3 regions of the Exiguobacterium sp. TDN 0502 genome follow, and region 1 is predicted to be linked to each of the others. Evidence: predicted binding sites of a transcription regulator. Region 1 holds the regulator's gene; each other region holds the start of a gene.
The links. The regulator Rex, encoded in region 1, represses fermentation and respiration genes when NADH is low (regulators of the CRP and FNR family bind a similar motif). The targets are predictions, from matches to a motif close to TTGTGAAATATTTCACAA.
Positions count from the first base shown of each region.

Region 1 (12,980 bases):
ACGGAAAAGTCGACTACTTGACGCAACACATCGAAATCGGTAAATTGCTCAACAAAGAACAGGAAGCACGCGACTGGGTCAAAGACTTCAAAACACGCGCTGCTGCTGCCGGTAAAGACATCAAAGCAAAAATCGGTGAAGATGCTACTGTCTCTGTCATTGAAAGCTTCGATAAACAACTCTACGTCTTCGGCGACAACTGGGGTCGTGGAACAGAGATCCTCTATCAGGAAATGAAATTGAAAATGCCAGATAAAGTCACGAAGATGGCATTAAAAGACGGATATTATGCGTTGTCACCAGAAGTCCTTCCTGAATACGCAGGCGACTACCTCGTCTTCAGTAAGAGTGCGGAAGCGGACAACTCATTTACGAAAACGGACACGTTCAAGAACATTCCAGCCGTTAAAAACGATCGGGTCTTCGAAGTCGATTCGAAGGAGTTCTACTTCAACGATCCGCTCACACTCGAACGTCAACTCGAGTTCTTCAAGAAAAGTTTCCTTGGCGCATAATGAATAAGGGAGGGAACCTGCGGGATCCCTCCCTTTTTTTGTGGCTCACTCACTGAATCAGAAATGGAGGCGACATTCATGTCAGCTGGTCGAATTCCGTTCGGCATTAAAATCACACTCGGTCTCGTCCTCTTTTTCGGGATGTTCTGGATCGCGATGACGTTCGGTGCTGCCGATACGACGATCCGCGAAGTCTGGAACGCTTTGACGTTCGGACCGTTGAATGAAAAAGCAAAAATCGTCCAGGAAATCCGCTTGCCACGGGAACTGGCAGCGATCCTCGTCGGTGCGGCACTCGGTGTCTCGGGTGCCATCATGCAAGCGATGACCCGCAATCCCCTTGCTGATCCCGGTCTACTCGGTCTGACAGCAGGTGCGAATGCGGCACTTGCGCTCGTCATCGTCCTGTTCCCGAAAATTGACTACTTCGGGATCATGATCGCGTGTTTCGTCGGTGCGGCACTCGGGGCAGCACTTGTCTTTGGAATCGGGGCTTCGAAAAAAGGCGGCTTCTCACCGCTCCGGATCGTCCTTGCCGGTTCCGCGATCTCCGCTTTTCTGTACGCGATTGCGGAAGGCATCGGGATCTACTTCAAGATTGCCCAAGATGTCTCCCAATGGACATCCGGCGGACTCGTCGGATCGACCTGGGGACAACTTCAAGTCATCGCGCCGGTCATTGCGATCGGCATCGTGATTGCATTCATCTTCTCACGACAATTGACGATCCTCAGTCTATCGGAAGAAGTTGCGCTTGGACTCGGGCAGAACATCCAGCGGATCAAAGCCGTGCTTTATGTCGTCGTCATCCTGCTTGCCGGTGCTGCCGTAGCCCTCGTCGGCAACATGGCATTCATCGGACTGATGATTCCGCATATCGTCCGCGCGATCGTCGGGACGGACTATCGGTTCATCCTGCCGATGACCGCAATCTTCGGTGCGACGTTCATGTTGCTTGCCGATACGATCGGACGGACACTATACGCACCCTATGAGACTCCGGTCATCGCAATCGTCTCGATGCTCGGGCTACCATTCTTCCTCTTGATCGTTAGGAAAGGAGGGCGTGCTTTCTCATGATGGAATCTCGTTTACGCCGTCGCCAGCAACTGACGTTTTGGACGTTACTGGCACTATTGATCGCAACACTTATCGTCAGCATCGGTCTTGGACCTGCTTCTCTGTCGTACGATCGTTTACTGCCGACATTACTTGGAAACGGTTCGTTCAAAGAGGAGTTCGTCCTCTATTCGCTCCGCTTACCTCGACTGCTCATCACCGTCATGGCAGGAATGGCGCTCGCCTTATCCGGTGCAATCTTACAAGGCATCACCCGCAATGAACTCGCTGACCCGGGTATCATCGGCATCAATACGGGAGCTGGCGTCGCCGTCGCCTTGTTCTTCCTGTACTTCCCAACCGATGTCGGGTCATTCATCTATCTGTTACCGATCGCTGCCTTCTTCGGTGCACTTGTCACCGCGACAGCGATCTACCTGTTCTCGTACGATCGCTTGCAAGGACTGCAACCGATCCGCTTGATTTTGATGGGGGTCGGCTTCTCGATGGCGCTGTCTGGAATCATGGTGATCCTGATTTCATCGACGCGTCGTGAAAAGGTCGACTTCATCGCTAAGTGGCTCGCCGGTAACATCTGGGGGACGGACTGGATCTTCGTCTACTCACTGTTACCGTGGTTACTCGTCTTGATTCCGCTGACGTTCTATAAAGCGAATAAGCTCAATCTGCTTGCCTTAAATGAGCCGGTCGCGATCGGGGTCGGCGTCGCGATTGAAAAAGAACGGATCCAACTCTTGCTGACAGCCGTTGCACTCGCCGCTGCTGCCGTCTCTGTCACCGGTGGGATTTCCTTCATCGGTCTGATGGCGCCACATATCGCTCGAGCGCTCGTTGGACCACGACATCAGTTCTTCCTACCGATTGCCCTCTTACTCGGCGGCTGGTTGCTTGCGTTCGCTGATACGATCGGACGCAACATCGCGGGACCAGACGGTGTACCGGCCGGGATCGTCGTCGCCTTGATTGGAGCACCATACTTCATCTATCTGCTGTTAAAAAAATAATCAAAGATCCGCATCCATCAGCGTCTTTCACTGATGGATGCGGATCTTTTGATTTTATCGTTTCCACCACGCACGTTCGATTTCTCCCATCGTCACGTACGCCGGATCGATTTGTTTTGCCAACCGGTTCAGTCGAGTGACGCCAAGACCGACTCCACCGCTCCAGACAAGTAAAAGAACGAATAAATAACCGGGAGCATTTGGAATCGACAGCATGACGACGGCGATCAACCACGCTACGACATAACCGATGATTGTCAGGCGAGCGACCCTTTGAACAGTCTGTTGATAGATAGATGGTGTTAAATAGGACTTCATGAGTCGTAGCCGGACGATTTCCCGAACGACTCCAATTCCGCAAAGACAAAAGAATATGACCTGACTAAAGACGGATGCCAACGCCGGCACAAACCAAGCAGGTACAGCAAAAATCAGTCCAGGGATTAAAAAGACATAGGTGACGATACGCACCGGTCGTTTCATTACATTCAGACGTGCTTGTCGCTCGAATACGTGTTCCATTTCGAAGTTCCTTTCTGTCTGACGAAGCGGGCTACTTCTCTGTCACTGATATAATCGGGATCACGTGCCCCGTCGCGTCGGATGATCCATTCGCTGATGAAATAGAGCGGTGTTAAGATCGCAAAAATTGCCACAAGCATCTGCCAGAACGGTCCCTCGATCGTCTGGGTGATGACGACCGTCAAGATGGCGTACAGCAGAACATGACTGCCGATACGGAGTAGAAACTGCCGGCGAATTTGTGCATTTGAGAGATAACCTTCTAGAATTTTTCGTTTTTTTAGTTGGTAGCGAAAATCGGAACCGAGAAAAAGGGCTGGAATCGTCAAAATCAACAAGGAGATATCGGTCCACTCGATCAGGATGCCGACTGTTATGAATAAGAGCACGTTCCAGTACCAGCGTGTACCGAGCCATTCGACGTCCCGGTACGCGAGGGCGAGTTTTTGTAGACGTTCTTCTCGAGCCGTTTGCATGACATCGTCTCCTTTAGCGGGCTTTGTGGATTTCTTGTTCCGATATGTACGTTGGGTCAATCTTTCGTGAGATATACTCTAGCGTTTTTCTGCAGATCCAGTAAAACGGGATGACGATGATGATTAGACCAATTAAGAAAGACGTATCTGGTCGATCGGCTGCCCAAACGATCAGACCGGCAAGCGCTCCGTACTGTAAGATGCCGATCAGCACATGTACCTGATAGAGACGTCTTGCTGAAGCCTGTGATGTATATTCCGCAACAAGCGCGAACCGCTTCCGTTGTACGAACATGTCATAGCCAAAATACAATAATGGGACGATCATCGCGTAAACTGGCTTCTCGAGCGTGTTACTGAGCGCTAAGAATGCCGCAAGCATGACCCACATGCCGGTCTTCGTCTTCTGATGCATCTCTTCGTACAGCGCTGCCAAGGCATCCGTTTGTGTATGTACGTGTTCCATGATCATCCACCTCTCTATACTGTCATATACTTACATTTTAGTCCGTGAGTTTCACGATTGATGATATTTCCAAAAAAATAAGTCCTACCGTAATGGTAGGACGTAATTCAAAAACGTCTACGCACTGACCTGAATGATCAGATAGATGACGCTGTAGGCGACGATCGCGAGCGGTATCATCGCGACACCGATCAGCCAACCGTTTCGGTCACGGATACCGAGGTATAAGACGAGACACCCTACGATGAAGGCGATTAAGGTCGTGAACGGATTCATGGTGGTTCCCCCTCTGACTTGTTTCTGTTCTTAAAATTCCCCCTCTATTCGTCTGATAAACCCTTCAAAGCGCTTCTACACACAACGAAAAGCCAGACGGATTTCCGCCTGGCTTGTTCATCGTTCACTTATTTTTTAGTGATGACGACCGTTTTCGTAACGACGTGTCCACCAAGATCCTTCAGTTTCAAGTTGTACGTGTTTTTTCCTTTTTTGAGCGTCACTTTTTTCGTGATCGTCTTCTTGAAGGCTTTCATGACGTACGGCTCTTTGAACGTCCGGCGGTATTCCGCACTCCCGTTGAAGTCAAAGCGTAATTCGCTGTAGTTATCGCGAAGAACGATCTTCATCTCAGCTGTTTTTGTTTTGCTTGAAACGGTTTTTGGTGCAGTGACGCGAATCGTCGGTAATTCTGTGTCGATGATGACTTGACGGTTGAACGCTATACGATTTCCTTTACCATCGTACGCCTCAACCTTGAATGACTTGACGCCATCCGTCGTGTACGTCACGTCATGGCTGAACGCATAGTTCTGTTGCGCCGCATCAAAGCGCAGTTTGACAGATTTACCGTTAATCTTGAACGATTTAATGCCTGACTCATCCGAGACGTGACCTGCGATGTTGATGACTTTTGATGTCGCAAGACCAAGTGCGACCGGTGTATCGATTTGAACATTTGGTACGGCTTTATCGACACCCGTCGTGTTGACGTCTTTTTTCACACTGTTTCCGGCATAATCCTTCACGACGAAGGCAATCTTCGCGCGCTCCGGAAGATCGGTCAACGTATACGCTTTTTCCGTTGCAGCAAGCGGTTGTTTCAAGACACTCTTACCATTGACGAGGATATCGTATGACGCGACACCTGTTCCTTGGTCACCTGCTGTCCACGAGAGCATTGATTTCTTAGCATCCCACTTCACGGTTGCCGCCGGTTTTTTCGTATCGACATAGACTGGGAATAGGTTCGACTGCCATTTTGCATTCGGATAATCGATCACGGATTTGACTTTGTAGTAGTAAAGACCATCCTTGACCGGTTTCCCGTTGATCGTTCCGTCCCAAGCAGCGCTTGTGACTGGTGTGTATCCGTCCTCTGAACCGCTATCGTAGTAGTTCTTGACGACGTCCGTTTGCATATCGAGCTTCTGGAGCGTTGTTTTATTCCGGTCAAGAATCGAGTACTCGACTTTTTTCGCGTTACGAAGGAACGAGATGATCGGGAAAGCTTCATCTGCGCTACCATCGTTGTTTGGTGAGAACGAGACTTTGTTTGCGACGACGTCTCCAGCAGCGTTCGCGCCGAGGAACTCAAAATCATCCTTCACTTCAGTCGCTAGACCTGTCAATCCGTAGAACGTGTTGTCTTCATCGTACAGTGGTGCGTCTAGAATCGGAGCTTGATCCCACTTTCCTTTGAAGCCAACGTAAGGAACCGTCAGTTCTGGATTTTTACTCTTCGTATCAATCAAACGGACGAAGCCTTCGACGAAGTAGCCGTTCTCAAAGACTTGTTCGAGCGGAAGTTCGTTTGCCCAGTCCGTTGTATCCTTCAGATCGACCGATACACTGACTTTCGTTGAGCTCTTCGGATTGATCGAGACCGAACTTGCTTTCTTCGAGCCGACTGCGAATGAGATCGGATATGTGCCCGTGTTTGCATCCACTGTTCCGATCGTTCCTTTTTTGAAGATTCCGTTCGCCTCTAAGAAGTTCGACCCTTCCGCACCGAGATCCGATTGAACGGTTCCCGCTAGCTTATACGTCACTTTTTCACTGCTGTAGTTTTTCAAATCAAGCGTAAACGTGAACTTCTCGCCGACTTCCTTCAAGGACGCCTTCCCTTCACCTGACTTCGTCTCCGTGACGACGACTGGCGTCTTCATGGCAGCACGCAGGTCCATCAGTCCCGCGCCTTCACGACGTGGGGAGTAGAAGTTGCCTGTGTTTTGCTGAGCATTGTATTTTCCTTGATCAAGTTGCGGACGCGACGTATTCATCAAGATATTCTTCGCGAGCTTAACGCGTGTCGCACCGTTAACCTTGAAGTCTTTTGCGATCCGTTGCATGACGAGTGCCGTTCCACCAGCGACATGTGGTGCCGCCATCGAAGTTCCACTCATGACGCCATACTCGTTATCGTTAAGTGTCGAGTAGATTTTTCCACCAGGTGCTGTGATTTCTGGTTTGAAGTCAAGGCTTGGTGTGACACCCCAAGACGTAAAGTCAGACATTTGTCCTGCGACCGGATTATCGGCGGAGACTGCTTTTCCATCGAACGTGACAGTGATTGCCTTGCCCTCTTTTGCTTTTGCTTCAAGATCGTTCCCGTCCGCGAGACTGAGCGTCACCATCGGAATTGTCGGATTGTTGAGGGCCATGCTGACGTAATCGCCGTGATCGACTTTACCACGAATGATGACACCTGCTGCCCCTTGTTTTTCCGCTTCTGCTTGGATCATGCTGTAGTTGAAGTTACCGTTACGTACGACGAAGACGACTTTCCCTTTGACGTCTTTACCAGCGTAGTTCGCTTCTTGACCGTCACCGACATATACGACTTCCTTCGGCTCTTTATCAAAGACAGCAATCGGATTCGGTGAATCCTGTTTTTGGTAGGCCAAATAACCGGCATCCTGCCCGTCGATCGTCAGCGCCATGCCTTCAAGCGTCAATTTTGTATTTTCGAGCGATGCGACTTGGAGTGCCTGACTCGTTAATCCTGGTGCACCGACGACACCGATATCCGGGTTTGCTGTGTACGGGTTACCGGCACCATGACCGGCGAATGCCGAGTTACCGGCAGAAATCGCACATAAGATCCCGTTGTTCATCGCATTGACGATTGCGCGTTGTTCCGGATCATCTGCATTGACGAATGATGACGTCGAACCGAGACTCATATTGATGACATCCGCGCCGAGAGCGATCGCGTCATCGATTGCTTTAATATAGATATCACTGAATGTCGATGGCATCCCTGGATCATTACCAAAGACCTTCATCGCAAGCAGTTGTGTTTCCGGTGCAACTCCTTTGATGCCGCCATTCGCTTCATCCCCGTTTGCGCCGACCGTACCCGCGACGTGCATCCCGTGCATCGACGCGCCCGCACCTAAATCACGGATTTCGCTATCGTGGTCGGCGTAGTTATAGCCGTACGGTACTTTTTCCGTGAAGTACTTTCCTTTTAAGCCTTTTGTTTCTTTAGCACTTTCGACTTTTGACGCTGTTAAATCAATCTTCGTCTCTGGACTTAAAACCATGTCCTTATGCGACGGATCAATTCCCGTATCGATGACGGCGACGACAGTTCCTTCCCCTTTGAATCCGTAATCCTGCCATGTTTCCTTAGCATGGACGAGATCCTTGCTGTACAACATATCTGGTTTTGCAGCTTTCGCCACTTCTGGACGCGCGTATTCATGCGCAATATGTACATCCTTTACGCCGGCAAGTCGTTTGATGCTTTCAATATCACCGAACTTCACTTCACCACTGAATCCGTTAATGACGGTCGTGAAGCTTTCTTTATAGGTAACGGGAATCGCTTTTTTAGCGATCGCTGATTTAACCGCTTTTTGAACGCTGACGAGACGATCCTTGATCGATTCCTTTTCGGTATTGCTCAATGTGCTATACCGCTTGTTTTGCGCCTGTGCGATCTGGATTGCCGGCTTCTGATCCATCTCGATGACGACACGGACTTTATCCGACTGCTTGTAGACTTTTTCCTGCCCTGACTTCTTCAGTGAGAGTGCTTGCGGCTTTTGCCCGCTCGCTTTGTCTTGCGACGACAGTGCACCTTGGGCACTGACTAAATTGGAGGACGTCATCAGGACGGCCGCCATAAGCGCAATCTTCTTCTTCATGCTTTCGTTTCTCCTTTTCTAAAAAACCATAATAAAATGATGGTAAAACAGTTAAACGAAAATTCTGTATTTTTAGTTTAATGAATTTAATGGGAATAAACAATTTAGTTTTGTCTGTTTTTTTAATTTATTTCTTTTTCATACCATATTATATTATGAGGAATTTAACTGGAAACAAACAAAAACCCTTCGATTGCTCGAAGGGTTGGATGTATGAAGATGGTGGAGACTATCGGGATCGAACCGACGACCTTTTGGCTGCCAGCCAAACGCTCTCCCAGCTGAGCTAAGCCCCCATGAATTATCTTTAGTATACGCATCACTAACTACTTTATCAATATAAAAATAACGCTTTCACGAAAAAAGAATTCCTTCCACGATTTGGAAGGAATTCACGATTCATTTATTCAATTCACGCATGATATCCGCCTGTCGTTCAAGCTCTGCCTGTTGTTCAAGGATCAAGACCTTTTTATACGTTCGCGCAGAAATCAGGATGCTGATTTCATACAAAACGAATAACGGCACCGAGATCATCAAATGCGACGTCACGTCCGGCGGGGCAATCAATGCCGCAACGACGAACAATGCGAAGTAGGCATACTTCCGATTTTTCCGCATGAGATGTGGCGTCACAAGACCAAGACGTGTTAAGAACATCGTCACGACCGGCAGCTGGAACAATAAACCGAACGGCATCGTCAACCGGATCAAGAAACTAAAATAGTTTTCGACCCCGATGACTTGTTCGATGCCAAGTTCCTTCCCGAGATCCGTCGAGACTTCAAGCAGAAACGGTAGCAACCAGAAATACGAGAAGGCTACTCCGGACAAAAACAGAAAGAAGATGACCGGAATATACGTCAATGTTGCTTTTTGTTCCTTATCATACAGTCCCGGACGGACAAACGCCCAGAGTTGGTACATCCAAAACGGAGACGCTAAGATCAGCGCAATGATGAACGCGAGGTTTAAATATAACATTAAAGGATCTGCGACGTTGAAAGCATTCAAGCCGATACCAAGCTCTTTTAAATCCGCTTGCAGGAAACGGACGAGCGGTCGGACGAGCGGAAACGCGACAGCGAACAGGACGACGACGATGAGGAGCGACCAGACGATCCGCTTTCGCAGTTCGTCGAGGTGCGACGTCATGCTTTGTTCTTGATCAACCGCCATGATTCAATCACTTCTCTTTCGGTTCGTCCTTTTTATCATCGTCCATGATGCCGTTTGTGGCATTCTTGAACTCTTTCAATGTCTGACCGGCAGCACGACCGAACTCCGGTAACTTCTTCGGTCCGAAGATGATCAACGCGACGACTGCGATTAATCCGATGCTCGCAGGTCCGATACCTAGTGTGAGCGGGATAAGGTTTTCCATTATGATTTCACTCCTTCAGCTGATTGCGAATAATGCTTCATGAAATAAACTAACGACTGCAACTCGATCGATAAATCGATGTGATGGACCCGGACACTTGCCGGCACGTTCAATCGTGCAGGCGTAAAGTTCAGGATGCCTGTCACACCATACTCGACTAACTCATCCGCTACTGACTGTGCGAACTGGGACGGAACCGTCAAGATGGCGACATCGACCTGGTTCGCTTCGATTTGCTCTTTCATGTCCGAAACATGATAGATTGGAACGTCATGCGTCGTTGTTCCGACCTTCTCTTCGTCCGCATCAAACGCAACGACTATCCGAGTACTATTATTCTTTAAAAAGTTATAATTTGCAAACGCTGTTCCGAGATGACCGACCCCGATTAAGGCGACATTCGTCACCTCATCTTGATTCAAGGTTTTCCGGAAAAACGTCAAAAGGTGTTGGACGTTGTATCCATAGCCCTTTTTTCCCAGTGCCCCAAAGTAGGAAAAATCGCGACGAATCGTTGCTGAATCAACCTTCACCGCTTCACTTAACTCAGCAGAAGAGACGCGGAGCTTACCTGAATTGTATAAACTTTGGATGAAACGATAATATAGCGGCAACCGTTTTGCTGTCGCTTGTGGAATTTTTGTGTCTGGTCCATTCATCCTGCAGTTCCCCCTTCGGCCACATCCATCGTGGCACCCAAATCTTTGCAAAAAGCTTTCTACTCTCCTTGATTGTAAACCACTTCACATAGAGTCACAAATAATATATTCCGCAGGACCGCGTGCTTTTGTTCGTGATAGACTAAAGGGTGGAAGGATGGATGGAAATGATACTCTTACAAGTCAACCAACTCTCGAAATCATTCGGCGTCGAGCCGATTTTAGAAAATATCAAACTCGAAGTACAAGAACGCGACCGGATCGCACTCGTCGGTCGAAACGGTGCCGGTAAATCAACCTTGCTTAAAATCATTGCCGGTGAACTCAGTCACGACTCCGGTGACATCATGAAAGGCAAAGACGTCAAAATCGGTTATCTCGCGCAAGACAGTGGTCTCGAATCGAATGAGACGATCTGGAACGAGATGCTGACCGTCTTTGAACATCTGCAGGAGCAAGAACGGACACTGCGCCGGATGGAGATCGAGATGGGCATGGAGCATATCTTGAACGATCCGGTCGCTTACGATCGTCTCCTGAAGACATACGATCAAGCGCAACATGACTTCTCAGAAGCCGGTGGTTATCAGTTTGAAGCGAATATCCGCTCCGTCCTGCACGGGATGCGCTTTTATCCGGATGATTATTCGCGCCGGATCCAGACGTTATCCGGTGGTCAACGGACACGTCTCGCCTTAGCGAAGATGCTCCTGCAAGCACCTGAACTCCTCATTCTCGATGAGCCGACCAATCACCTGGATATCGATACGCTCGCCTGGCTCGAGAGTTATCTCAGCGGCTACCGCGGTGCCGTCCTGATCGTCTCGCATGACCGGTATTTCCTCGATCAGGTCGTCAATGTCGTCTACGAGCTCTCGCGTAACATCTGTCGTAAGTTCACCGGGAACTATACGAAGTATCTGGAGCAAAAGGCAGCGTTATATGACCAGGAAATGAAACAGTTCGAACAGCAGCAAGAAGAAATCGCGAAGATGCAGGACTTCATTCAACGCAACATCGCCCGGGCGACGACGACAAAACGTGCCCAAAGTGTCCGGAAGCGGCTCGAGAAGGTCGAGCGGCTCGATCGACCAGATGGCGATGAACGCAGTACGGTCCTGTCCTTCCCGATTGAAAAACAAAGCGGGAACGACGTCCTGCAAGTCAACCAGCTGGCGATCGGTTACGAAGAGGCCGTCTCAAAAGACATTACGTTCCGCCTGCAACGCGGCGAATCCCTCGCCCTCGTCGGACCAAACGGAATCGGGAAGTCAACGCTCCTAAAAGTTCTCGTCGGACGTCTTCGTCCCCTGTTCGGTGATTTCCGCTTCGGAACCGGCGTCTCGATCGGCTATTACGATCAAGAGCAGGCAGAGCTCAATGACCGGAATCGTGTCATCGATGAGATTTGGAACGAATGGCCACTGATGCGCGAACAGGAAGTCCGTTCTGTCCTCGGACAATTTCTGTTCGGCGGTGACGACGTCTTCAAAATCGTCCACGAGTTATCCGGTGGCGAACGCGGACGTCTCGCACTCGCAAAACTGAAACTCCGGAAAACGAACGTCCTCGTCCTCGATGAGCCGACGAACCACTTGGACCTGGATTCGAAGATGGTCCTTGAAAATGCCCTCGTCGACTATGAAGGAACGCTACTGTTCGTCTCCCACGACCGTTACTTCATCGACCGGATCGCGACCCGTGTCATCGAGATGAGCGAGACCGGTGTGACAGAGTATCTCGGTGACTATTCGTACTATACGGAGAAGAAGGCGGAACAAGAAGAGATTGCCCGCCTTGAAGCCGAGGAGGCGAAAGCCGCAAAAGTCACAGCATCGAAGACGATCGATAAAGAGGCACAGAAGGAAGAAAAGAAACGCCGTCAACAGATCGAACAGCTTGAGCAGGAGATTGAACGACTCGAACAACGTTCAACGGAAATCGAACAGTTACTCTGTGAACCGGAAGTCTTCAATGATATTCCGAAAGCGACGGCGCTGTCTGCCGAGCGGGATCAGATTGATGTTGATCTACTCGAATTGATGGAACGATGGGAGAACCAACACTGATGCGAACGAAAAGCTTTTTCATCAACTTGATTCAAGGACTGCTATCCGGCATCCTTTATTTCGTCCCGATGTATGCGGACTACGTGTCCGCCTTCATCCGTCCGGATGCTCTGAATGCCGTCTATCCTTTGTTCATCCTTATTTCCTGTATGATCGGACTGGTCATCCAGACGTGGAGCGGTCTTCTTGTCAGCCTGCTCTCCGGATTATGTTGTACACTTCTGACGACTCAATTGTTCGTCGAACTCAATGATCCGATGATTCTGGCCTATTACGGGAGTATTTCTCCACTGGTCGCCTTTTTAATCAGCTGTGTCGGTATTTGGGCACTGGCCATCGTTTTTTACCTCTTAGATGGTTATCAAGGAAGTAAACGACATGGACTTGAGACTTCTTCGAACGAAGTCGATCCGCAACCTTAAAAGTCGACTGGCAACCTAATGAACAAAGGGAGTTGAAATTCCGGAATCTGGTCCGGTCTCTCAACTCCCTTTTCTTTAACTGTTCATGTAAACATTGGTCGTCAAAGTGAATCTGACCATACATCAAACATTCATGCTTTTATTATTCTGTCGGTCGGGCAATCGTAAACGTCTTTCCGATCGTCGCATAATCATTCCCCGCTAAACGCGCAACAGCTTTTAATCCTGCCGC
Region 1 is NZ_JBOZGJ010000009.1:108,593-121,572, forward strand. Features, by position in the region: gene ACRPK8_RS10970 (iron-hydroxamate ABC transporter substrate-binding protein) at 1-515, shown strand, start outside; gene ACRPK8_RS10975 (FecCD family ABC transporter permease) at 594-1,595, shown strand; gene ACRPK8_RS10980 (FecCD family ABC transporter permease) at 1,595-2,599, shown strand; gene ACRPK8_RS10985 (hypothetical protein) at 2,654-3,121, opposite strand; gene ACRPK8_RS10990 (hypothetical protein) at 3,088-3,597, opposite strand; gene ACRPK8_RS10995 (hypothetical protein) at 3,611-4,063, opposite strand; gene ACRPK8_RS11000 (hypothetical protein) at 4,181-4,339, opposite strand; gene ACRPK8_RS11005 (S8 family serine peptidase) at 4,468-8,214, opposite strand; tRNA gene ACRPK8_RS11010 (tRNA-Ala) at 8,435-8,510, opposite strand; gene tatC (twin-arginine translocase subunit TatC) at 8,614-9,393, opposite strand; gene ACRPK8_RS11020 (twin-arginine translocase TatA/TatE family subunit) at 9,401-9,598, opposite strand; gene ACRPK8_RS11025 (redox-sensing transcriptional repressor Rex) at 9,598-10,257, opposite strand; gene ACRPK8_RS11030 (ATP-binding cassette domain-containing protein) at 10,425-12,326, shown strand; gene ACRPK8_RS11035 (hypothetical protein) at 12,326-12,748, shown strand; gene ACRPK8_RS11040 (flavin reductase family protein) at 12,891-12,980, opposite strand, start outside.

Region 2 (6,563 bases), on a different contig from region 1:
TGTTGAACATCGACTGTACGATTAATGTTAAAATATATTTTGAGCGCATGCGCGCTGGGTAGGAATTTACGAAAAGGACTGAGACCATGATGACTGAACAAGTAATGACAGGACTCTACGAAGGTATTGCTAAAGAGTCCGTATTGATCAATGAACCTTTAAAATACCACACGTATACGAAAATGGGAGGCGTTGCGGATTTATTCATCATCCCCTCTTCTTATGAAGAGACCGCTTTTGTCGTTCGCTACGCTTACGAACAAGACATTCCTCTCACACTGCTCGGCAACGGATCAAATCTCGTCGTTCGAGACGGCGGTATTCGCGGAATCGTCCTTTCATTCGAAAAACTGACTGAAATTTCGGTTGAAGGACACGAACTCGTCGCTCAAAGCGGCGCTGCCATCATTGAAGCTTCGCGTGTTGCGTATGCCCATCAACTAAGCGGTTTAGAGTTCGCTTGCGGAATTCCAGGAACAATTGGCGGCGCTTTGATCATGAATGCCGGTGCATACGGCGGCGAAGTGAAGGATTGCCTGCACAGCGCCACCGTTTTGACTCGGAAAGGCGAGCTGCTGAATATCTCACACGATGAACTCGAGCTCGGGTACCGGACGAGCTGTTTCTCAAAGAAAGAGTATATCATCCTCGAAGGTCGCTTTGCTTTGACGGAAGGCGATCCGGCACTGATCAAAGAAGTCATGGACGATTTGACACATAAGCGCGAAACGAAGCAGCCGCTGGAATATCCTTCTTGCGGGAGTGTCTTCAAACGACCTGAAGGATATTTTGCCGGAAAATTGATTCAAGATAGTGAACTTCAAGGTACACGCATCGGTGGTGCTGAAGTATCAAAAAAACATGCTGGTTTCATCGTTAATGTCGAAAACGCATCCGCGACTGATTACATCGCACTCATCCGCCATGTACAGGAAACTGTCCAAGAAAAATTCGGTATTCTGCTTGAGACCGAAGTAAAAATCATCGGCGAAGAAGCTTAAATCAAAAAGGTGAGTTCCGTTCCCATGACCGGACTCACCTTTTTTCATATTCAGATGGTCCAGTTTCCGTCACGCATGACAGATTCACGCGTACCGTCTGCCAGTTCTCCTTCGATCGATAAATCCGCTGATCCGATCATGAAGTCGACATGCGTCATGGAGTCATTCGCCCCTTGTGCTTCTAGTTCTTCAGCTGAGAGACTTGGTCCATTTTCAAGACATGTCGAGTATGCACGACCAATTGCCAAGTGGCACGAAGCATTCTCATCGAATAACGTATTATAGAATAAGATGCCTGAATCTGAAATCGGTGACCGGTGCGGCACGAGAGCGACCTCTCCGAGATAACGGGCGCCTTCATCAAGTGAAATCAAATCATCAAGTGCTTCTTGTCCTTGCTTCGCTTCTGCTTTGACGATTTTTCCATTCTCGAACCAAAGCGTGAAGTCGTCAATTAAGTTTCCGCTATAGCTGAGTGGTTTTGTACTCGAAACATGACCGTTGACCCCGGTCTTTTTCGGAAGTGTGAACACTTCTTCAGTCGGAAGATTCGCGATGAAATCAACACCATCCGCATTCGGACCACCACCGCCTAACCAGACGTGACGCTCCGGTAATTCAATTGACAATTCTGTTCCCGGTGCAGTGTAATGCAATGTTTTATATTTCTTCTCTGTCAGGAATTTCGCTTTTGAACGCAAATTATGATCATGATCTTCCCATGCTGCCACTGGGTCCGCTTGATCAGCACGTGTCGCCTTTAAAATAGCTGACCAAAGTTCCTCAACCGGATCATTTGAATCAGGGAACACTTTTTCCGCCCAGCTGTCAGACGGTGCCGCTACGACGCACCAGCTGACGTTGTCACTCATGACGAACTTTCGCCAATTGGCAAGGGCAACACCTGCTGCTTTGTTTGCACGTGCGATTCGGCTTGAATCCACGCCATTCAATAAATCGGGATCTTCACTGACAACAGATAAAAAGGCTGTCTTTTCTTCTGCTAGTTGGTCGTAACGCGCTTTCAACCAGTCCGGAAATGTATCGAACGAATCTTCTGGTGCGTCGAAATAACGAATTTTCGTCAGTTCATCATCAGACCATTGGACATACACTTGGGTTGCCCCGACTTCGTAAGCAACACGCGTAATCTCACGGACGAGTGGTGCATTCTCAATTCCTGCCCGTACCTCGAGTTGTTGACCCGGCTGTAAATTGATTCCTGTACGTACTGCTAAAGACGCATACTGCTGTAACTGTTCTTGTGTTGGCATGATGTAATCCCCCTTCTTGTACCTTTATTTTCACGAAATAGTTGCAATTTTGCAAGAAATAAGGCGAAACTAGAAGGAGAACAGAAGGAGGCATCACCATGGAATTCACACCCGGAGATTTTAAATCCGCTTATACGTATTTTCATCGACAGGCACTCGACCTCGTCGGTGATGAAAAAGCACAACAAGACTTGTTGGTTCGAGCAGAAATCGGACTTGCACATTTGACGCAGGATATCGCATCTACAGAAAGTTCCGATATCGAGCGGGAAGCAGAACTTGTTCTGTACTTCCAATTAAAACAATTGCTTGAAATGTTACGTGCACGTTATCAAAAAAAGTTCTCGATGCATGCGGAGCAGGAACAATTGTTGCTGACAGCCGTACTCTACTTCACGTCTCCTGTCGACGCTTTACCGGATGATAACGTCCTCGGACTGTTTGACGATGCGCAAATCGTCGAGAAAATCTATGAAGAACTTGCTGCTGACGTTGATCGTTTTCAGCATATGGAATGAAGAAAAAGCAGCCGTCCGTGACAGCTGCTTTTTCTTATGCCTTTTGTTTAGACGCGATATGGACGGGTGTCGTCGACTGACGAGATTCATCCACTTCTAATTTTTCCTTATTCAACCACGTGTACATCATCCCCATGAAAACAGCACCACCGATGATGTTTCCCGCTAGGGCTGGTAGCAGGTTATGCATCGCTCCCGCGATCGTAATCGTATCAGGATGCGGTACGACTAAAGCGATGGAGAAAAGCGCCATATTCGCAATGACGTGATCAAATCCTGATGCGAAGAAGACGGCGACAAGTACCATCATCATCATGATTTGAGCTAGTTCGTTTTTCATGTTTTTTGGTATGAAAATCGCTAAGCAAACCATCCAGTTACAAAAGATGGCCCGGGTAAAGATTTCCCACGTTGAATGGTGAATCTTCGTCTCTGATACGGCGAACAACCAGTTGTTCGCTCCCAGTTCCTGTAAAATGCCGGTTTGCGAGAAGAGAAGCGCAAATGCTAATCCCCCTAGTCCATTTCCGATCAGACAGATCAACCAAACCTTCACCGTATCCATCTTCGTCGTATACCCGCGCATCGTTGCCGTTGTAAAATACATCGTATTTCCTGTAAACAATTCCGCTCCCCCATAGACGATCAAGACGAGCGCTACGCCGAATGTCAGACCGCCGACCAGTGTCGCAACAGGCGATTCCGTCATATATAGACCGTTAATTGCCTTTAAGGTAAAAATGATGGCAAAACCAATGAAAATTCCAGCTAACATGGCACGAACTAAGTACTCGAGCGGACGCACTTGTAGCATACGTGTTGATTTGATCGCTTTATTCCGTAATCCTTCTAATGCTTCTACCTCGTTCATCGTAGAAACCTCTCTTTCTTTTGTTCAACACTTCACAATGTTTGTTCATTTATTATCATACTTCCATCTTAAAAGATGTTCAAGCCTTGAATAGACCTGTTTTATCGTTTTCATAAAAGAACGAGATGTAAACGATGTCATTGTGTCGAGATTGTGAAAAATGCCTTTTCTTGTTTTATACAACTAATTACTTTGAAGGGAAAGAGCGGAAGTAAATCGTTCAAAGAATGTTTTCCGTCTCGATTCATCGAGAACATAACCATCAATGACGACCCGGTTGAAGCGTCGTGCAGAAGACGTCGCACGATCGATATCGGTCGGTGTGTAGGCATCAAATGCTTTCCGGTCGAGCGTAAAATCAGCCTGGGAATAGGGATCCGTATATTGAATGTCCAGAGCGGTTAAATCTGGAATCGTCGAAAAAAGAACGAGTGTATGGTGCATGAATACTTTTGATAAACGAGCCTTTAGGAAACGTTCGTCAATCTGTAGCTTTCCCGTGTCGGTTCCGATCCACTCCCGACGTTCTTTCCCTGTCACGTCATAGACAAGTCGGAGGGAATCGCCTTCGACCTCGACTTGTTTTAAATTAGCGGAAAACGGTAATTGTTCTGCTAATTGACGGACTGCGAGCGTATTCATCATCGACGCTCCGACCTGTCTTGCGACGAGATCACCGTCGTACCAGACAGACCGTGGCGTCTGATCTTCTGAAGGTTGCATGAAACGTATTCCGACTACTATACCAAGCAGAATGCACCCGAGAATCAAAAACGTTTTCTTCATTTTCATCACCTTCCTAAAAAAAATCACCCTTTTTCATTTTTTTTCATAAGAAGGGTTGAAATTTTATGCATATGGGCGTACTCTTGCATGCAGATACTCACAGAAGGAGGAGCATGAGGTCACTCATCACATTGCCATGACTACGAAACATCCACAGAAAAAGAGAGTAGAAAAAATCAGCTTTTTAATCGTAGGTACTTTGCTGTATTCCCTTTACATCAGCTTACTCCTATCTCCGAATGATATCGGATCCGGCGGTATCATGGGGATCACATTAGTGATTCAGGAACTTTTCCACACACCGATCGGATTAACACAATTACTGTTAAACATCCCCCTTTTCCTTTTGGGCTTCCGCTTCTTGCGAAAACGATTCATGTTATTATCAGGCATCATCGTCGTGGCTTCCTCTTTTTTAATCGACTGGATTCCAACCCAAATCGTTCCAGAATCCCTCAATGATCCGCTCGTCGCTTCCATCTTCGCCGGACTCGTATCCGGTCTTGCGATGGCATTGATTTTCTTTGGCGGCGCCTCTACAGGTGGCCTTGATATTCTTGGGAAGTTTTTCTTTGCGCGTTTTCACAATTGGCCACTTCCTCGTATCTTTTTGATGCAGGATTTAGTGATTTATGTACTAGTATGGTGGGTTTTTGATTTGAAACACGTCATGTATGCCCTGATTATGAGTTTCGTCCGCGCTAAGGCACTTCAAACCGTCTACAGTTTCTATTCCGCTTCCAAACAATGCATCATTATTTGTGAAAAGGCGGACGAAATCAATGAAGTCATCACTCAGGAACTCGGTCGCGGCGTCACGATTCTTGATGCTCGCGGTGGATACTCGAACCGGACGAAAAAAATGGTCTATGTCGTCGTTCAAAACAATGAAATCGTTCGTTTACAGGAAATCGTTTCTTCCGTCGAACCGAATGCCTTCGTTACGTTCTCAGAAATCCACACGGTATTTGGCAACTACAAGGAACATTCGTACTCGTTTTAAGCGCAGTCAGACTGCGCTTTTTTTGTTTCTTTAAGACAGCTTCTCGTAGCGACTCCACATTCCTGCTTTTAATGTCACGAATGATTGAAAAAAACACTAGTTCCTATTCAAAAAATGGATAGGCTTCACTTTTTTTGCAATAGTAGTTAAGCTAATGACATGTCTCTATATTTAAAGGAATGATTGCATGCACTCACTTTGGCGTCAACGCATCTTACTGATTTTTTTCATCAGTCTATTCGCCTCCATCCCTATTATTTACGCTTTTTCCGGCTATCGAACGATTGCTGCGATGACGGAGCAGATGAAGGATCGGGACATCCCCTTGATTAATCAAGTCGATCAGCTTGTTGAACATAATCGGGATCGCGCGAATGCCGTTCGTGGTCTTCTATTGTATGAAGATAATCGGTATATTGAACAGTACTACTTTTCAACTTCAAAAATTCATGACTTACGCAATAGCTTGAACCAGTCACCGACTACACCGGGAGCTGTCAAAGATCTGTTACGCCGAAACAATGTTTGGGAATCTGAGATCGAACGCGTTTTCGTCGTCTACGAACGTCAAAGTCCAGCAGCAGCAAAACAACTTGCTCGGCAATCTACCCAAACGACACAAACGATTTTAGAGGATCTTTCACGGGTGAAAGATGACTTATATAAAACACTCCAATCGCAACTCCAACAATCGGACGCCTTGATTGCTACATATAAATGGATGTGTCTCGGACTCTCGATTCTGTCTTTTTTGCTCATTGCGGCTACTGTTTTTTTCTTTCATCGACTCACTCCGGCAAATCCTCCCGACAAACAGCTTTAAAGTGGCAGGAGCTTCCTTGGCTTTTAATACTGAATATCCCGTATACTTTTGTTGTAGCTCACATCCAAAGCCTCTCTGTTGCTTGATTCGTATACACCAACAATCCCCTATTTCGATTTCGAAATAGGGGATTGTTTCACATCTAAAGCGTGGAATACAGCACTTTTTTATTCTGAAATGGCTTTTCCTTCTTGAACATGCTCCATCGCCATATGAACAAGCGACGATACGTGATGATCATCCAAGGAATAATAGACGACTTTTCCTTCTTTACGGAACTTGACGAG
Region 2 is NZ_JBOZGJ010000006.1:110,968-117,530, forward strand. Features, by position in the region: gene murB (UDP-N-acetylmuramate dehydrogenase) at 87-1,001, shown strand; gene ACRPK8_RS08540 (aminopeptidase) at 1,052-2,275, opposite strand; gene ACRPK8_RS08545 (hypothetical protein) at 2,374-2,793, shown strand; gene ACRPK8_RS08550 (formate/nitrite transporter family protein) at 2,828-3,664, opposite strand; gene ACRPK8_RS08555 (hypothetical protein) at 3,848-4,450, opposite strand; gene ACRPK8_RS08560 (YitT family protein) at 4,587-5,453, shown strand; gene ACRPK8_RS08565 (CHASE3 domain-containing protein) at 5,641-6,276, shown strand; gene ACRPK8_RS08570 (ArsR/SmtB family transcription factor) at 6,444-6,563, opposite strand, start outside.
Region 2: a site for Rex is predicted at 3,685-3,702, ahead of ACRPK8_RS08550 (formate/nitrite transporter family protein). Genes of this name have one in related genera too.

Region 3 (6,563 bases), on a different contig from region 1:
GAGCTGATCGCAAGTAACAGAATCGCGAACAAGATGAATCCTTTTAGTTTCTTGACGGAGGCAGCACTTGCGTTACCGCGAGAGCGCGCAATCAAGGCGTGAGCGAGAGCGTCCGGCAACCCTGTTTTGGAAAGGGCGACGGCAAAGGCACCGAGCATCGCGTAACTGAGAGCGATTTCTGCCCCGTCACCAAGACCGCCGGCAAACGCTTCGGTTGTTTTCGTCAAATCAATACCACCGACGAGGCCGCCGGCAAACGCACTGATGACCATCGCGAGCACGATGTGGACGCGAAAGATCGCTAAGATGAATAGTAAAAAGACGGCAAATAATACGGCGTTTAGCATTCGGTAAAACCACACTTTCTTTTGTTATCACTGCACTATACTAAAGTATCTTACAGCCATGTTTGAATGCTGTCAAGAGTAAAAGTCTGACCTCGTAATCAAAAGATGAATGATACGCTTTTTAGCTCTCCGCAAGAAGTTACATTCTGTTATACCCCGAAGCATGAAGTGAGAAGCGTTTTGATCAATGAAATTCACGCTTAAGAAAAAACGTGCCATCCTTCTCCGTTTAGAGAAAAATGACACGTTGTTATTAGGCTGAGACCTAAAAAAATACTGAACTCTGTTTGCGTTTCTTCTATAAGAGAGTGCTTAGCAATCGACGACGTCGAGTTTTCCTGTACCCGGATCAATGACGAGTCCATGGACGTTCGTTCCAGGTGGTAATAGCGGATGGTTCTTAACGAGGCTGACCGAATGGGCAACGCTCTCTTGAACCGACGTAAAGCCGCGCAACCATTGATTCAAATCAACACCGGATACTTCAAGGGTATGAAGAATCTGTTGGTCGATACCCCGATCCTTCATTTCGCTGATCATGTGTTTAGGATCAATCGTGCTCATGCCGCAGTCATGGTGACCGATGACGACGACTTCTTCAGCACCAAGGGCATACAATGCGACGAGAATCGAGCGCATGACGGAACCGAATGGATGCGATAGGATAGCGCCGGCATTTTTGATGATTTTCGCATCCCCGTTTTTCAGACCAAGGGCATGTGGGAGAAGCTCCGTCAAACGGGCATCCATGCAGGTCAGGATGACGACCTTTTTGTCCGGGAACTTATCCGAGACGAACTGCTCATACTGTTTTTCGGCGACGAATCGCTCGTTGAAGGCTAGCATTTCCTGTACGACTGACATTCAAGTGTCCTCCTTTAGTGGTAGCTCTTAATATGTACCCCATATCAGAATACAAGATGACGAAACGGCTATCAAGTCAGGAAACTGCGGGGTGTGATAAATCACACAGCTTGTCGTGTCTAGAACGGAATGACAGAAAAGTAGACCGGACAATAGATGTAAACGCTATCAATGGTGTGAGGGAATTCACAGGATGGTCATGCACAAAACAGGAAAAAGGGGTTATGATTGATTTGTGAAGGAAAGCACAAACTATTGAAAAACAGCTTGGCATTCCTGACATAATGGTTGGCAAATCAAACTCAGATTCGTTCCACGACAGGGAGGAAACCACTCATGGCTGTGAAAGAAAAAACAAAATCGACGGCAACACCCGTCGAACAAGCAATCGGACAAATCGTTGAAAAAGGACAACGTGCATTACAGGAATTACTGACATTCGATCAAGAAAAAATCGATACGATCGTCCGGGATATGGCACTTGCCGGACTCGAACGGCACGTCGAACTTGCGCGTCTCGCAGCAGAAGAGACAGGACGCGGTGTCTTTGAAGATAAGATGATAAAAAACATGTTCGCGACAGAGTACATCTACAATAGTCTTCGTCATGAAAAAACGGTCGGGATTTTAGAAGAAGATGTCCAGAATGGCATCACATATATCGCTGAACCGGTCGGTGTCGTCTGTGGTGTCACACCAGTTACCAATCCAACGTCAACAACGATGTTCAAAGCGTTGATTGCAATCAAGACACGGAATCCGATCGTCTTTGCATTCCATCCGTCGGCACAACGGTGTTCCGTCGAAGCAGCAAAAACACTCCGTGACGCAGCCGTCAAAGCCGGGGCACCAAAAGACTGTATTCAATGGGTCGAAGAACCGTCACTTGAAGCAACGAAAGTCTTGATGAACCATGAAAACATCGCGATGGTCCTTGCGACAGGCGGATCCGGAATGGTCAAGTCAGCGTACTCAACGGGGAAACCGGCACTCGGTGTTGGACCAGGTAACGTTCCGTGCTACATTGAACAATCTGCGAAAGTCAAACGGGCAGTCAGCGATCTCGTTCTCTCAAAAACGTTTGATAACGGGATGATTTGTGCCTCTGAACAAGCCGTCATCGTCGATCAAGAGATTTATGCGACGGTCCGGGCGGAAATGGAAGCACTCGGTTGTTACTTCTGTACACCGGAAGAAAAACAACGCCTTGAAGCACTCGTCATCAAGACCGATACATGTGCCGTCAACGCGGACATCGTCGGGAAACCTGCGACATGGATTGCAGAAAAAGCGGGAATCAACGTTCCGGAAACGACGGTCATGCTCGTCGCGGAACTTGAACACGTCGGAGCAGCAGAACCACTGTCTCATGAAAAACTCAGTCCCGTCCTCGGTGCGTACCGCGTCGCTTCAACTGAAGAAGCGTTCACGATTGCCGAACAGATGCTTGAAATCGGTGGTCTCGGTCATACAGCCGTCATTCATACGACGAACGATGACTTGATGACAGCATTTGGACTCCGGATGAAGGCTTGCCGAATCCTCGTCAACAGTCCATCTGCTCATGGTGGGATTGGTGATCTGTACAATGAGTTGACACCATCACTGACACTCGGTTGCGGATCATACGGGAAAAACTCTGTATCTGAGAATGTAACGGCGAAACACTTACTCAACGTCAAGAAGGTGGCGAAACGACGCGTGAACATGCAATGGTTCAAAGTTCCTGAAAAAATCTACTTCGAAAAGAACTCTGTTCAGTACCTCCGGTCAATGACTGACGTCTCACGCGTCATGATCGTCACTGATCCAACGATGGTGCAATTCGGATATGCTGATAAAGTGATTCAAAACTTGCCACAGTCTGTCAGTTATCGAATTTTCGACCAAGTCGAACCGGATCCATCCGTAACGACTGTTCAGACGGGTGCCCAAGCGATGCGTGACTTCAAACCAGACTTGATCATCGCTCTCGGTGGTGGTTCTGCGATGGATGCTGCGAAAGGGATGTGGCTCTTCTACGAACAACCGAACGAAACGTTCTCAAACTTACGTCAAAAATTCCTCGATATCCGCAAACGGGCATATCAATTCCCGGCACTCGGTCGTCAAGCGAAGTTCGTCGCGATTCCGACGACGTCAGGTACGGGTTCAGAAGTGACACCGTTCACCGTCATCACGGATAAAGAGAAAAACGTCAAATATCCGATTGCTGACTATGCGTTGACGCCAGACGTCGCAATCGTTGATCCTGAATTCGTCATGACCGTTCCGGCTTCGATCACTGCTGATACCGGAATGGATGTCTTGACGCATGCAACAGAAGCATACGTCTCGGTGCTTGCGAACGACTACACGGATGGACTGGCACTGAAAGCAATCAAGATGATCTTTGAGTACTTGCCACGAGCATATGCGAACGGATCAGACGCCGAAGCACGCGAAAAAGTGCACAACGCGTCAACGATGGCAGGGATGGCATTCGCGAACGCCTTCCTTGGCATCAACCACTCGATCGCACACAAAATCGGTGGGGAGTTCCACACGCCGCATGGACGGACGAATGCGATCCTGATGCCACACGTCATTCGCTATAACGCGTCACGTCCAACAAAACTAGCAGCATTCCCGAAATACGAATCATTCGTAGCCGATGAACGCTATGCCGACATCGCACGCTACCTCGGTCTTCCGGCAGCAACGACGGAACAAGGGGTCGAATCCCTCATTCAAGCCGTTGCCGATCTCGGACAACGTCTCAACATCAAGATGTCATTCAAGGCGCAAGGCATTCAAAAAGCAGACTTCGAGGCAAAACTCGACAAGATGGCAGTTGATGCTTTCGAGGATCAATGTACGACAGCGAATCCAAAGATGCCGCTTGTTGCTGAATTACGGTCGATCATGGAACAAGCATACGAAGGCATCTAATAGAGAAAAATACCATGGCACCTGATCGTTCAACCGGCTTCTCACTGTGAGAAGTCGGTTTTTTGGAAATAAGTGGAGACATTCAAAGAAAAAGTTGGATATAATGGCTGTTGAATGAATTTGATGTTTTTGGTTTCGCTGTAGCAGGAATATTCAAACATCAGACATTAAAAGGAGGAAATGGGATGGAGTCAAGGCAAGAAAGGAAACAACGACGGTTTTCCGTCTGGGATGTCCTGTTTGGCGTCCTCATCGGTCTCATCTTTTTCGGTGTCATCTATGGCGCGATGGCATTTTTGACTTCACAAATCACCTCATCCTCAGACTATCAGGATCTCGTGACGCAGATGCAACAGGCGGATGTCTCATGGAATGATACAGATATTACGGTCTCGCTCATGCTCCTGTTCGTTGGTGGGCTGTCGATTACGATGCCGAGTGCAGTCCGGGAAGGGATCATCAATCAGGTGCTTGATGCGAGTTCTGCCGGCGACGTCTTATCATTGTTTGGCATCGATCTAAAACAAGTCCTCGCACCACTTACGTTTGATGTCTCTTACGGGACGTTACTCTACTCCGTATTTGGCATCGGTTTGATCACTTTGCTATTTTTAGTATTACGGATTAAAGCAGGTCGTCTTGGTTGGACGATTCGCTCGGTCAGTTTCTTTTTGACGGTCGGTATCATTTGGTTCGTACTTGCCGGAAGAGGAAATGATGTACCGTTCCTTGCGCTACAAGACGGCTACGCGATGAATGGTATTTTACCACTCCTCGTCGTCAGTCTACTTGGCTGGATGGCGTTCTTCCCGCAGAAGTTATCCGGTTTAACAGCTGCTGGACGTGCCAGTCTGCTCATCTTGATGTTCGCAAGTACTCTGCAACTCGTCTTCACAGTGCAAGATGAAGCGGCGTACGACGGAGATTCCTCACTACGGACAGCACTGACTGTCGCAAGTTTGAACGCCGGAAGTGGTGGGATGTACGACTGGATCCACGGCGGTCAAGTCGTCTATCAAGCAGACGTCCTTGGAGCAAACGCAGAAGTTCCTGTCTCGATGTTGAACGGTGAAACCTCAACGGATCAGCTCAATGACTCGATTCAAAAAGTCGTCGACGGGATCGACACGGACCGGGTGACAGAACAATTGTTGACATTACTCGGTGGAGAACGTCCGGATTTGTCAGCAACACAATTGAAGCTCGACCCTGTTGATTACGGTGTCGCGCGGCAGACGATCCAAGCGATTGATGCGGAATCGGCAGGAGCGACGCCACCGAATGTCTCCAGTGAGAGTGCGTATTGGGTATTATTGCTCGTGACATTCGCGATTTATTTCGTCTGTAGTATCCGCAGCTTCAAGTCGATCATCGATCCGTTCGTCTTTGCGATCACAAGTGGTGTCATCAGCTTCATCGTCAGTCAGGCTTCATACGTTCAGTTCGCGATGAAATGGCGGAGTGACGTCTTATTCGAGTTCGCTCAACAGACAGCAGGGTGGACAGTGCTCTACGCCGCAGGACTTGCGTTACTTGCTGGAATTCTTGGTTATGTCGTCCGTCGGAAACCAGAGAAAACGGTGTAAGGGACATGGAGTGGTGAAGCTCATGCACCATGAATCCGGACGACGAACGTTGCTGTCATTCTCGCTTTCCACAGGCGGGAGGTAAGCCGCGGTATCCTAAACTACGTTTCGTCTACCGGGTCTCACCTGACCCTGACGAAAGCGAAAAACATGCTTTCTTTTCCTGTAGGAGTCGAGAAGGAACAGTTACGTTCTACATCAATCATAGACGATACGTTTTCAGGTTCATGTCCTGAAATGTATCGTTTTTTTACGTGGTTCATCTCATTTGCATCATCTCTTTTTTTTACCAAGTAAACTTGGTTTGTAAAGGGAAAATCAACAATGTTAAGCCATTATTTGGAATTAGTTAAGTAGGTTAAATAAGACGGATGTCCGACCTATTTGAAAGGACTATTAGCTATAATCGAACCATGCTAAATTAATGAAGCAGTTAAAACATCCTGGGGGGAAATCCATATGAAAAAAGCTACGAAACTTGTCATCGCGTCGACGTTGATCGCACCGATGCTTGTACCAGTCGTCCAAGTCAAGACACTTGCTGCCGACAACAGTGTCGTCAAGTTACGCTTCCTAGAAACAACGGATTTACATACGAACTCAATGAACTACGATTACTTCAAGGATGCGCAAGACGAAACGATCGGTCTCGTCAAAGCCGCTACGGTCATCAAACAGCAACAAACGGAAGTAAGCGCTACGAACAGCTTCTTATTCGATAACGGGGATACACTTCAAGGCACGCCGTTCGGCGATTACGTCAAGAATCAGTACGATAAAGGAAACAAAGGCAAACATCCGATGTACGAATTGATGGAATACCTTGGTTATGACG
Region 3 is NZ_JBOZGJ010000004.1:119,029-125,591, forward strand. Features, by position in the region: gene ACRPK8_RS06430 (Na+/H+ antiporter family protein) at 1-347, opposite strand, end outside; gene ACRPK8_RS06435 (beta-class carbonic anhydrase) at 660-1,211, opposite strand; gene adhE (bifunctional acetaldehyde-CoA/alcohol dehydrogenase) at 1,548-4,142, shown strand; gene ACRPK8_RS06445 (hypothetical protein) at 4,328-5,728, shown strand; gene ACRPK8_RS06450 (bifunctional 2',3'-cyclic-nucleotide 2'-phosphodiesterase/3'-nucleotidase) at 6,188-6,563, shown strand, end outside.
Region 3: a site for Rex is predicted at 1,445-1,462, ahead of adhE (bifunctional acetaldehyde-CoA/alcohol dehydrogenase). Genes of this name have one in related genera too.